One region of the Alcanivorax sp. HI0007 genome, then DNA from elsewhere that is predicted to be linked to it. Evidence: predicted binding sites of a transcription regulator. Region 1 holds the regulator's gene; each other region holds the start of a gene.
What was found. Region 1 encodes PhoB, which activates phosphate uptake and scavenging genes when phosphate is short. Its sites were predicted from a motif close to TGTCATANNNNTGTCANA; they were not measured.
Positions count from the first base shown of each region.

Region 1 (4,223 bases):
TGACCGCCGACTTGCCCTGAGTCACCGCTTGCGCCATAGTCCTGCGGCCTGCGACGTTGAGAGACCCATGCTGCCTGCCGCCCTGCATCCTGACAGCCTTTGGCGCCCGCTGGAACAGCTGGTGCTGCCGCCGCGTATCCGTGACTGGATGGCGGATCCCGCCTCCCTGACCCTGCGCCTGAAGCGTCACGGCCAGTTCCGGGTAGCGCCGGGCTACCACGCCATCAGCTTTCCCCGCGCCGACGAACGGCACCTGCTGAACCTGGCCCCCCGGCGGGCGGCGCTGATCCGCGAAGTGACCCTGCTGCTGGACGACACCCCGGTGGTGGCCGCCCGCAGCGTACTCCCCCTGACCAGTCTGACCGGTGCCAATCGCTCCCTGGGCCATATGGGCAGCCGCTCCCTGGGCCTGGAACTGTACAAACGCCCCACCTGCCAGCGCGACCAGGTCTGGGCCCGCATTGGGAGCCCTGCAGAAGCCATGCCAGTGTGCTGGGGGCGCCAGTCCCGTTTTATCAAACGCGGTGAACCGTTGCTGGTGGCAGAATACTTCCTGCCGGCGCTGTGGGAGAAGGTAGGCGCTACTAGCGTTTCTTCAGGGCTGCTGTAGGAGCACCTCTTGAGGTGCGAACCGAGCGTAGCGAGGAAATGGTTTTCACCGCGGTCACCCTGCCTGGAGGGAGAGTCGGTTCAACTCTAAGAGTTATCGCGACCATTCGAGGCTTCGCACCTCAAGAGGTGCTCCTACAAGGAGCCTTGAAACTTTCAACTTTCAACTTGAAACTTACCCCCGCCCCTGACAACCGGATGTCCCATGTTTGCCTTCGTTGAACAACGCTACCCCTCGCTCTGGCCCTACATCCAGTTGATGCGGCTGGACCGCCCCATCGGCACCCTGTTGCTGTTGTGGCCGACCCTGTGGGCGGTGTGGATTGCCGGGAACGGTACGCCCAGCCTGAAGACCGTGGTGATCTTCATTCTCGGGGTGATCATCATGCGTGCCGCTGGCTGCGTGATTAACGATTTTGCCGACCGGGATTTCGACGGCGATGTGGAACGCACCAAAGGCCGCCCGCTGGCCACCGGTGCTATCAGCGCCAAGAAAGCCCTGGCGTTGTTTTGCGGGCTGGGGCTGCTGGCCTTTGTGCTGGTGCTGTTTCTCAATGAACTGACGTTCTGGCTGTCCTTCGGCGGGCTGGGGCTGGCGGTGCTGTACCCCTTTACCAAGCGCTTCACCTTTATGCCGCAACTGTTTCTCGGCGCTGCCTTCAGCTGGGCCATTCCCATGGCCTTTGCCGCCGAAACCGGGGCCGTGCCGGAAATCGCCTGGCTGCTGTACGTGGCCAACCTGGTGTGGACCGTGGCCTACGACACCGAATACGCCATGTGCGACCGGGAAGACGACCTGAAACTGGGCATCAAGAGCACCGCCATCCTGTTCGGCGATGCGGACCGCTTGATGATCGCCATCCTCCAGGGGCTGACTCTGCTGGCCCTGATCATGGTGGGGCAACGGCTGGACTTTTCCTGGCCCTGGTACCTGGGTCTGGCCGGCATGTCCCTGAGTTTCCTGTTCCAGCACAGCCTGATCCGTTACCGGGAACGCTGGCCCAGCTTCCACGCTTTTCTCAATAACCACTGGGCCGGGGCGTGTGTGTTTGTCGGGTTGTATTTCCAGTACTTCTGAGTGACAAGCTTCAAGCTGCAAGCTACAACGCGGGCTGGCTCCCATGTTCTGAAACGCCATGCCCGCGATTCATTGCTAAACAAATCTGACGGTTTCAAGCCATGCTTTATCCTTGCGCTCTTTCACCTCGACGCGCGGCTTCCAACGTCATCGGATAGCTCCCCCATCAATCCGCGTTGTAGCTTGAAGCTTGTAGCTCCCCCCCTTGCTTTTTCGCCCGTTTCCGCCCAATTTGTCATACAGATGTCACAAAAAAGCAATCTAATAGGGCAACACAGACAGACAGGCAAGGAAGGAAAGCCATGTCCCGTAACCGTATTCTGATTGTTGACGACGAGCCCGCCATTCGGGAAATGGTGGCCGTTGCGCTGGAGCTGGCCGATTTTGATGTGCTGGAGGCGGAAAACGCCCAGCGAGGCCACGAAATTATTGTCGATGAACGCCCGGATCTGGTGTTGCTGGACTGGATGCTGCCGTCGGTTACCGGTATCGAGCTGGCCCGCCGCCTCAAGCGTGATGAGACCACCAACGAAATCCCCATCATCATGCTTACCGCCAAGAGCGAAGAGGACAACAAGATCCAGGGGCTGGATGTGGGCGCCGACGACTACATCACCAAGCCGTTTTCCACCCGCGAACTGATCTCCCGCATCAAGGCCGTACTGCGGCGTGCTTCCAGCACCGCGGCAGACAAGGCCATCGAAGTGGAAGGCCTGTGCCTGGATCCGGTGAGCCATCGCATCAGCGCCGACGATGAGCCGGTGGACATGGGGCCCACGGAGTACCGTCTGCTGGAATTCTTCATGAGCCACCAGGAGCGGGCCTATTCGCGGACCCAGCTGCTGGATCAGGTGTGGGGCGCCAATGTCTATGTGGAAGACCGCACCATCGATGTGCATATCCGCCGGCTGCGCAAGGCCCTGTCCCCCTTCGGCTACGACCGCTTTATCCAGACAGTCCGCGGCACTGGCTACCGTTTTTCGGTAAAATCCGCCAAGGCAAGCTGAAGCGATCCGGTCCGCATGGCGCGTTGCGCGCAATCCACAGAGGTGATGCAATGCGGATCGGTGACGGTGAATGCACCCACGTAGCCGCAACGGGGCGGTGGAAGCGAGATCATGAAAGCCAGTCTGGCCAAGGAAGTAAATCGCATAGTCGGCTTGATCCTGCTGTCCGTTGCGGCAGCGCTGGCAGTGGGCCACATCTGGCCACTGGTGGTCGGTCTGCTGGGCTACATCATCTGGAGCACCCGGCAGCTGTTTGGTCTGTACAGCTGGCTGGTGCGCGATGACCACACCGAACCCCCGGACAGCATCGGGCTGTGGGGCGAGTTCTACACCCGACTTGAGCACCTTTTCCAGAAAGAACGCCGCGCCCAGGAAAATCTGCAGGGCATCATTCACCGTGCCCAGCAATCGGTGAATGCCTTGGAAGATGTGGTCATTCTGATTGACCAGCACGGCTACCTGGAATACTGGAACCAGGCTGCGGAACGCTACATGGGGTTCAACGCCCGCCAGGATCTGGGCCAGCCGCTGACCAACCTGGTGCGCCATCCGAAATTCACCGAATACCTGAGCAAGGGGGATTTCCGCGAGGCGCTGGAGATTCCCTCGCCGGTGGACGACAACCGCATCCTGCAATTTCGCATTACCGAATTTGGGGTGGGCGAGCAGTTGATGATGGCCAGGGATGTCACCCGGATCCATCATCTGGAACAGATGCGCAAGGATTTCGTGGCCAACGTGAGCCACGAACTGAAAACCCCACTGACCGTGCTCAAGGGCTACCTGGAAACCCTGCTGGACACGGTGCCGGAGGAACAGTCCCGGTTACGACGGGCCCTCACCCAGATGGACAACCAGTCCAACCGTATGGAAGCCCTGGTCTCGGACCTGCTGTTGCTGGCACGGCTGGAGGGCACCAATGCGGACAATCTCAGCCAGGCGGTCCCTGTCCACGGCATGCTCAAACGCATGCGCGAAAATGCCCTGGCGATCAGCGCCGACAAGGGCCACAGCATTGAGCTGGACGTGCCCGAAGAAGCCCGCCTGATTGCCAACCCGGCGGAGCTGGAGAGCGCCTTCGGCAATCTGATCACCAATGCGGTCAAGTACACCCCCGCCGGTGGCCAGATCCGTATTCACTGGTGGCAGGATGAGCGTGGCGCACACCTGGCGGTGAGTGATAACGGTGTCGGCATCGACCCGGCGCATATCCCGCGTCTCACCGAACGCTTCTACCGCCCGGACAACAGCCGCGTCACCGAGACCGGCGGTACCGGCCTGGGCCTGGCCATCGTCAAACATGTGATGATCCGTCATAACGGCAAACTGGAAATCAAGAGTCAGCTGGGCAAGGGGAGCGTCTTCACCTGTCATTTCCCGGCGGAGCGGTTGGTGAGCAAACCCACGGCGGTGGCGGGATGAGTGATACTTTTAAATACCCCGCCGTAGGAGCGTCGCTGGCGGCGCGATGGCAAACCTAGATCAAAAGCATTTTCACCACAGAGGGCACAGAGAAGAAACCCATCTTT
Region 1 covers NZ_LWEJ01000239.1:10,723-14,945, forward strand. Annotated here, with positions in the region: gene A3714_RS11860 (chorismate lyase) at 68-610, shown strand; gene ubiA (4-hydroxybenzoate octaprenyltransferase) at 815-1,687, shown strand; gene phoB (phosphate regulon transcriptional regulator PhoB) at 1,990-2,694, shown strand; gene phoR (phosphate regulon sensor histidine kinase PhoR) at 2,806-4,116, shown strand.

Region 2 (4,223 bases), on a different contig from region 1:
CCGCACCGATACCTACGCGTTGCTGAAAGCGATTGTTCGCTGGCTGTTTTCCGGTGTCACCACCGGCAAGACGCCGGAACGCAGCGCGCTACTGGATAACATGCCGCTGCAACGCCTGCTTACCCTGGTGATCAATTTTCGTCGTATCCGCGACAACCTGGATCAGGGTCATTTGCGCGCCTTGGCAATCACCGCTTCCGGCTATGCAAGTGGTGAGTCGGTGAGTTTTTTCCAGGGCGACAGCGCGCTGCCGGAGTGGGTGCGGGCACGCCGCAAGGGCAAGCGCTCGGAAATCGGGGTGCAACATTTGCTGGGGTCGGCGGCCATTCCCATCCTGTTTCCTGCCAGCAAGGTGGATGGCGCCTATTATGGCGACGGCGCGCTGCGGCAACTGGCGCCTTTGAGTCCGGCGTTGCATCTTGGCGCTTCCCGGTTACTGGTCATTGGTGTGTCCGGCAACATGAGTGCCGGCCATCAGCGCCAGTTAAGCGGCTACCCGTCCATGGCCCAGGTGCTGGGCCATGTGCTCAACAGTGTGTTTGTGGACACCCTGGAGGGGGATGTGGAGCGGCTGGAGCGGATCAACCGGACCCTTTCTGCCATGAGTGAGCGCGCCCGGCGCAAGCATGGTATCCAGTTGCGGCAGGTGGATGTGCTGAAGATCTACCCGTCCCGCCCCATTGATGAAATTGCCGCCGAGCATATCCGCGAATTGCCGCGGGCCCTGCGTTTTTTCCTGCGGGGGTCGGGTGCCACGCGGTCGCCGGGGGCCAGTGCCATGAGCTACCTGTTGTTCGAGCCGGGTTTCACCCGCACGCTGATTGAGATGGGTCGCAAGGATGCCATGGCCCGTAAGGAAGAAATCCTGGCGTTCTTCGCCGATCAGCCGCTCACTGCCGCTGCTTCCGAGGACGAGTAACGGGGGCTGCGTCGGAAGTGGCTGACAAAACTGGTGGGGTAGTCCGTGATAATGCCATCCACCTGCAGTTGGGCCAGCCGATCTGCTTCGGTGAGGTCATTCACCGTCCACACCGACACTTTCAGGCCACGTTTGCGGGCCCGGCGCATTAACGCCGGGGTCACCAGCGAGTAATGAGGCATCAGCCAGCTGCAGCCCAGGCCATGGGCCCGGCGGGTGGGTTGCAGGTAGCGGTACTGGCACACATAACCCCGTTCCACATCCGGCGCCATGGTACCGATCATGCGCAGGAAACCGGTATGACTGGAGGTCACCACCACCCGGGATTGCAGGTGCTGTTCATGGATCATATGCGTGAGGTGATGCGCCAGCTGATGCAGCACCACCCGATCCGCTCCCTTCACTTCGAACTGGAAGCGCATGGCCGGGCCGCACAGCTCCACCACTTCCTGCAGGGACGGGATGCCCGTGGGGCTATGCCAGCCGGGGGTATTGCGGCGAGCATCCATGGTGCCCAATTGGGAGCGGGTATATTGGCGCACATTGCCGCGCATGCCGGTGGTGCGTGTGACGTCGCTATCGTGCAACACGATCAGATGGCCGTCGGCGGATAGCCTGACATCCAGTTCCATTTCCGAGACACCGGCCTCCAGTGCCACCTGAAAACTGGCCAGGGTATTTTCCGGGGCTTCGCCTCGGGCGCCCCGGTGGCCGACCAGTGTCGGGTGACGAGGCGCTGTGCTGGGTGCTGTCATTGCGATAGTCATGCCGCCATTGTTTTCGAGAAAGATGACAGTGCTGTGACCTGGACACAAGAGGCAAAATTGTCATTTTTATGACATGGGCGGGGCGTAGCGTGCACGCTGCATGGGAATACCCGGGAGAACGGTTTGGCAGTACTGAAACGCTATCTGCAGTTTTTTCTGATGAGCTGGTTGCCGGTCTACGATGGCCGGGCAGGGCGGTTTTCGCTGCAACGATGGCTGGTGATGGCGTTGTTCTGGCCTGTGTTTCTGCTGGTGCAGGCCATCAATGGTTTGGGGCTGCTGCTGGATTATCTGTTGTTCCCTGATTTTCAGCGGGTTCAGGTTCGTGAGCCTCTCTTTGTGGTCGGGGTGCCGCGCAGTGGTACCACCTTTCTGCACCGTCTGCTGGCCAGGGATGAGCGGTTTACTACCACGGCCCTGTGGGAACTGCTGTTCGCCCCGTCGATTAGCCAGCGGTATTTCTGGACCGCTGTTGCGCGCCTTGATGACATGATCGGCCGACCCGCGGGGCGGGTGTTGCTATGGATAGAGCGGCGCCTGCTCGGGGGTCTGGACGGGGTCCACAAGACCGGGCTGCTGGACCCGGAGGAAGATTACCTGGCATTGATTCCCGTGTGGGGCTGCTTCCTGCTGGTATTGGCTGTACCGGTACCCGCCCTGTGGCGTCTCACCTATCTGGACCGGGATGGCACCGACAAGGAAAAGCAGAGGCTGATCGCGGCCTACCGGCGCTTTGTGCAGCGGCATCTCTATTTCCACGGCAGCCACAAGCAACTGCTCTCCAAGAATCCGTCCTTTACGCCCTGGATGGCGACTCTGGCAGAGGCCTTCCCGGATGCCCGCTTTATCGGCTGTATTCGTAATCCCAGCGCGGCGGTGCCATCCCAGATCAATTCCATTTTGATCGGCGCCCGCCTGTTTGATGGCCGTGACACAACCGGTTACTGGCGGCAGGGCTTTATGGCCATGCTCGATTATTACTACCGCCATGTGCTTGAGGTGCTGGAAAGCCTGCCGCCGGAACGTCAGGCGCTTTCGGTGATGGAGCAATTGGCATCGGCCCCGGCGGCGACGGTGCGGGCGTTCTACCGGCGGTTTGGTTGGCAGCCTGGAGCGGTTTTCCTGCAGCGGTTGGAAGCACAAGACCGCCAGGCAAAACAGTACCGCAGCGGCCATCACTACAACCCGGACGAACTGGGTGTTAGCCCCGATGAACTCGCTGATGTCTTCGGCTGGGTCTATGACCGTTTCGGATACCCACTTCCCAACATCGATTAAAAACTGTTTGGGTTCGCGCCGCCAGCGACGCTCATACGGCGCGTTCGGGGTTCGTTACATCTTGTCGCAATTTCACCGTCATGGTGCGGCAATGCTGTCACATTATCGACATGAGGGGCGCTGATACTGGCGCCCATGGATACCAAAGAGCTACGCATACTGTTTGTGGTGGATGCGATCAAGGGTCGGAATGGCGTCGGCGCCTACTTCCAGGATCTGGTCTCGCATCTCAAGGACCATGTGGCCCAGGTGGAACTGGTGCAGCCCTGCATGGAGGAACCGCATCCCTGTCAGGGTGCGTCCATGCCGATCCCCGGCGACCCCACCCAGCGGCTTTTCTTCCCCAAGGTCCGTGAACTCAGCGCCCTGGTCTGGGAAATGAAACCCCACGTTATCGTCATTCCCGGCCCCGGTATTTTTTCCATGATCGGGTACTGGATCGCCCGCAAGTGGGGTATCCCGGTCTGCGTGACATTCCAGACGGACTACAACCGCCTGGTGGAGCTGTACTGGGGGCGCCGCCTGGCAAGGCTGGCCGGTGGACTGCTTAACTGGGTCAACCGCACCCTGTTCCGGGGCAGTGATACCGCTGCCACTATCTGTGAATCCATGATCGCCCAGGCCCGTGCCGCCGGCGCCCGTAACCCGCAGTTGGTGGGTACGCCGCTGGCCCGGGAGTTTGTTAACACGCCGGTCACCCGGCTGCATGACAGCGTCAGACGGGTTTGTTATGTGGGGCGGCTGGCGGCGGAAAAGAATATCGAATCTTTCCTGGCCCTGGCGGCTTCGCGACCGGATCTGCAGTTCGAGATAGCCGGCGACGGGCCGCTGCGCAACAAGGTGGAGCAGGCCTGCAAGGCATCCGCCAACCTGACCTTCCATGGCTGGTGTCGCCGACAGCAGGTGGTGGAAATTCTCGATCGCTGCCAGGTGCTGGTGCTGCCTTCTTCGGTGGAGGCCTTCGGCACCGTGGCTCTGGAAGCCATGGCTCGTGAGCGGCTGGTAATCACCACACCGGCCTGCGGCATCAATGAATGGCCGGCCCTGGCGTCAGGACTGTGGATCATGGAACCGCGGGAAAGCCTGAAGCAGACCCTGGATCGCTTGCAGTCATTGAGCCCGGTGGTCCGCGACCTGAAGGCGAAGCAGGCCAGGCAGGCGGCGCTGACCATGAATCGGGATGCCATTGAGCATTGGGCCGCTGTGCTGGGGCAGTGTGCCCAGATGGTGCCGGCAGCCAACCGCTCACTGCCTTCCCC
Region 2 covers NZ_LWEJ01000006.1:3,959-8,181, reverse strand. Annotated here, with positions in the region: gene A3714_RS00750 (patatin-like phospholipase family protein) at 1-919, shown strand, start outside; gene A3714_RS00745 (glycerophosphodiester phosphodiesterase) at 883-1,674, opposite strand; gene A3714_RS00740 (sulfotransferase) at 1,810-2,964, shown strand; gene A3714_RS00735 (glycosyltransferase) at 3,100-4,223, shown strand, end outside.
Region 2: A3714_RS00745 (glycerophosphodiester phosphodiesterase) is a predicted target of PhoB. The motif match lies at 1,745-1,762, and genes of this name have one in related genera.

Region 3 (4,223 bases), on a different contig from region 1:
ACCGCTTCAAGCACCTGCAGGTCATGGTCGTGGCCGGCAAAGAAAAAGTCGGTCTGATCACAGACCGCTTCTTCCATAAAGGCTTTCCACCGCTCGCCGGCCAGCACTGGCAGGATCTCACTGGGCACACCATCGTAGTTACCGGCATTACCGTGAGTGCCGTTGGACAGGTAGGGGTGGTGGGCCATGGCGATCTTGAAGACCGCATTGGAGCCGGCCAGCGTATTGACCACCCAGTTACGCTGATCAACGCCGTAGGTGTGGTAGGCATAGGCGATATCCGGATCGCCAAAGCCGCCGGCAATCGGATTGGAATCCAGTGCGACAAAATCCACCAGCGGGCGCGGGTTGGTGTGGGTGGTGCCGGCACTGTGCAGGAAGTAACGATCCGGCATGTTCCAGCGGTTGGACAGTTTTCCGTCGAAGTAGGTGTAATCCACCTGGAATTCGCCACGGGCATTACCGGCGCCATCACCGCCCACATAGGCCGTGTTGTCGTGGTTGCCAAGCACCATGTAGAAAGGCAGTTGCACCGGCTCGAAAGGCTTTTCGAATTTTTCCGCGAACTGGGGATCATCCACGCTGGTGACACCGGATTCATAGATATTGTCACCCAGACCGACGACAAGATCACAACCCGGGAACGCCATATCACCCACGAACTCGTCTTTTTCCTCGCAGACGCTGGCGATGGCTTTACCCACCGCATACTGACCGGCGGAGCCACTGCCGGAATCGCCGATCACGATAAACCGCACGGCTGCCGGCGGGTTGCTGGCCACCGGATTGTCGCCCCCGTCATCATCGCTGCCTCCGTCACCGGGCTGGGACGGATTGTTTGGGGTTTCCGTATTCCCCCCCGAGCCATCGTTATTGGCGGGGTTGGAACCGGAAGATCCCCCGCCGCCGCAGGCGGTCAGCGTCAGTGCCGCCACCAGGGGCAGCAATTTCCAGGGAAAAGTCATGACATCACCTCATTGGAACTCGGTACAGGGGGGTGGAAAAACGCGGTGCGCAGCGCACGGGGACGCGAGGGCGGCAGGTCTTCGACAATGCGACTATCGCCGCTTTTCACCGCTACCACCTTGGTTTTGCCGGTATCAATCTGGCCGCGCAGGTCGAAGGATTCGATGCTCTGCGCGTAATAGAACTCGCCCTGGGTTCGCTGGCGATCCACATCCACCAGAATGAAACCGCGGGACTTGGCTTCCACATAACGGATATGCGGGTTGACCACCGGAATCAGTGCGCCGGCCACTTCCGCGGCACCATCCGGGAAGCCCGGGCTGGTCACCGCCGGGGTGACCAGTTCTGCCGCCAACGGCTTGTCGAAGAGATCCCCGAGCAGCGAGCCCGGATTGCGGTAGATTTCACTGGCCCAGGAGGTATGAATATCCCCGGTGAGAATCACCACATTGTCGATGTTGTTGTCGTCGATGTGGTTGAGAATTTTCAGCCGGTCTGCCGCATAACCATCCCATTGATCCATATTGATGGCAGACAGATTGCCGCGCAGTTGGGCACTACGCTCATCCAGGGTCGGCAGCTCGGCAATATTGAGCTGGGCAAACATGACCTGCTGACCGATGAAGCGCCACTGGCTGGTGGAGGCACTCAGGCTGTCGAGCAGAAAGTCCATCTGCTCGGTACTGATCAGATGGCGATCTTCACTGTTGCGGGCCGGGTCAGCGGGGATCGTCAGCTGCTCGTCACGGCCTTCCAACCGCGTATCGAGCATGGTCAGATCCAGCAGATCACCGAACTGGAAGCGGCGATAGATCACACTGTTATTCCCCGGCTCGCGGGGGCGAATGGGCAGCCATTCAAAATAGGCCTGCTGGGCGATCTGCTTGCGGCTCTCCCAGTCGCCTTCGGTGAGCGGCTGGTGATTCTCGGCGCCGTCGCGGTAACTGTCGTTGGTAGATTCGTGATCGTCCCAGACAGCAATCATGGGGAATTGCTGATGCACCGCTTGCAGATCCTGGTCGGTCTTGTATTGGGCATGGCGCTGGCGGTAATCGCTCAGGGACACCATTTCATGGGGCGGCTGGGGATCCCGCTCCGGGAAGTTGCCGTATTCACCGGCACCGTACTCGTAAATGTAATCCCCCAGGTGCAGAACAAAATCCAGATCCGCCTGATTGGCCACCGCCCGGTAGACGGAGAAGAAACCATTGGGGTAATTGGAACAGGACACCACCGCGAAACGGGCACGGTCCGCAAAGCGATCGGCGGCCGGGAAAGTCCGGGTACGCCCCACCGGGGAGACCTGCTCGCCCACCGAGAATTGATAGTAGTACCAGCGGTCCGCCTGCAGGCCGGTCGCATCCACCTTCACACAATAATCCGCTGCCGCTGAAGCGGTGACCCCATAGGAGGCAACGGTCTGCTGCATGGCCGGGTCACTGGCAACAGTGACGGTCACAGCCACATCCTCACCGTTGCCCAGGTCCGGGGTGACCCGGGTCCACAGAATCACCCGGTCAGCAAGCGGGTCTCCGGAGGCCACACCATGCAAAAAGGAGACGCCGGGCAAGGCATCAGGCTGATCCGGTACGTCCGGCTGATTGGGTGTGGGCGTATTGACCGGTGCCGGTGATGAGCTGCTGCCCCCGCCACAGCCCGCCAGTGCCAGGGTGCTGCCTGCCCCCAGCGCCTGCACCAGACGACGTCGTTTGCGATCCATGGAATTCCCCCTGATTGAAACGTCAGCGCTTCACGCGATAACGACTCAAGATTAGGCAGGAAATTGCATCGCAACAGTGGGCCTTGGGTAGTTGCACTGTAGTGCTATGTAGCCCCCTGTAACTGCCCAGTTAAAGGTGACAGGGGCATGACCGGGCATTGAAGCGCTGATGATTTTTGCGGCTTCAGAGGACCGCAAAGGCGCCGGGTAAGTGCTGACGCAGCGTAAGCAGGTTCTCTTCCTGCACCGCCATGGGACCAAAACAATTGGCCATGGTGCCGGCATAGCGCAATCCGTCTTTCTGGATCGCTTCAGCGGTAAGCAGGGCATGATTGATGCAGCCCAGCTTCATGCCCACCACCTGGATCACCGGCAGCTCCAGTTCGGCAGCAAGGCCGGACAGCATTTCCCGATCATTGAGCGGCACCCGCCAACCTCCCGCACCTTCGATCAGGATCAGGTCCGCCTTGTGGGCACTCAGGGCACCACGTACATAGCCGGCCAGGCGCGCCAGGGAAATCGTTTTACCTTCCTGCCGGGCGGCAATGTGCGGCGCCACCGGCGCCTTCAATGCCACCGGGTTAACCAGCTCATAGGGCAATGTCACCGAGCTGGCCGCCATCAGCTGCAGGGCGTCATCATTGCGCCAGCCCTCCGCCGTTTCCTCACAACCCGCCGCCACCGGCTTGAGCCCATAGCAGCTCAACCCGGCCTCACGGGCCCGCTCCAGGAGACGACAACTTACCCAGGTCTTGCCGACTTCGGTGTCGGTACCGGTGACGAAGAAGATGCCCTTGAGGGCAGGAAGGGGTGGCTTCTGATTTTCCATAGCTATCCTTGGATTGAACTTATCGCTTTGATCACCCTGCGGTCGATTCCGTGCTTCGCACGGTTCGTCCCTCAAGAGGAACTCCTGCAAGCGGCCTCGTAGACACTTCTGCCCCCCCGCGAACGTCCGGGCCTTTCTTAATCCAATCAGCGCAGCTCAAAGCTTTTCCGCTTCCAGAAACAGCACATTCCACGTCAACGGCAAGCCCTGACCGGTCCTTTTGGTTTCATACTCGGCCACCATGGCTTGCCAGGCATGCTTGCCGGTCAGGCCGCTGGCGCCACTTACATGGTCGGCGCCGGTGGCCTTGAGGCGGCGGGCAATCTGTTTGACCGATTCGTAATATTCCACCATCACCTGTTGCTGAATTTGCACGTCAGCAAACCCGACCCGCAGTGAGGCTTCTTGCCAGTCGCCCAACGTTGGCAAGGCATTCACATGGGGGCGATGATTCACCGCTTGCCAGCTCTGGCTCAATTCCCGCAGGGAGCCCGCCAACGGCACCGCCAGCAACAACCGCCCGCCCGGTGCCAGCACCCGGTGCACTTCCGCCATCACCCGGGTCGGGTCACACCATTGCAAGGCAAAACAGGAAAAGACCAGCCCCTGGGATCCACTCTCCACGGGCAGCGATTCTGCATCGGCGCACAGTGGCCGGTATTGGTCGTTGAGTCGGCCCCGTTCAGCGGCCTCATTCAGCATATCGGA
Region 3 covers NZ_LWEJ01000274.1:23,709-27,931, forward strand. Annotated here, with positions in the region: gene A3714_RS16680 (metallophosphoesterase) at 1-965, opposite strand, end outside; gene A3714_RS16685 (alkaline phosphatase) at 962-2,686, opposite strand; gene bioD (dethiobiotin synthase) at 2,871-3,515, opposite strand; gene bioC (malonyl-ACP O-methyltransferase BioC) at 3,672-4,223, opposite strand, start outside.
Region 3: A3714_RS16685 (alkaline phosphatase) is a predicted target of PhoB. The motif match lies at 2,822-2,839, and genes of this name have one in related genera.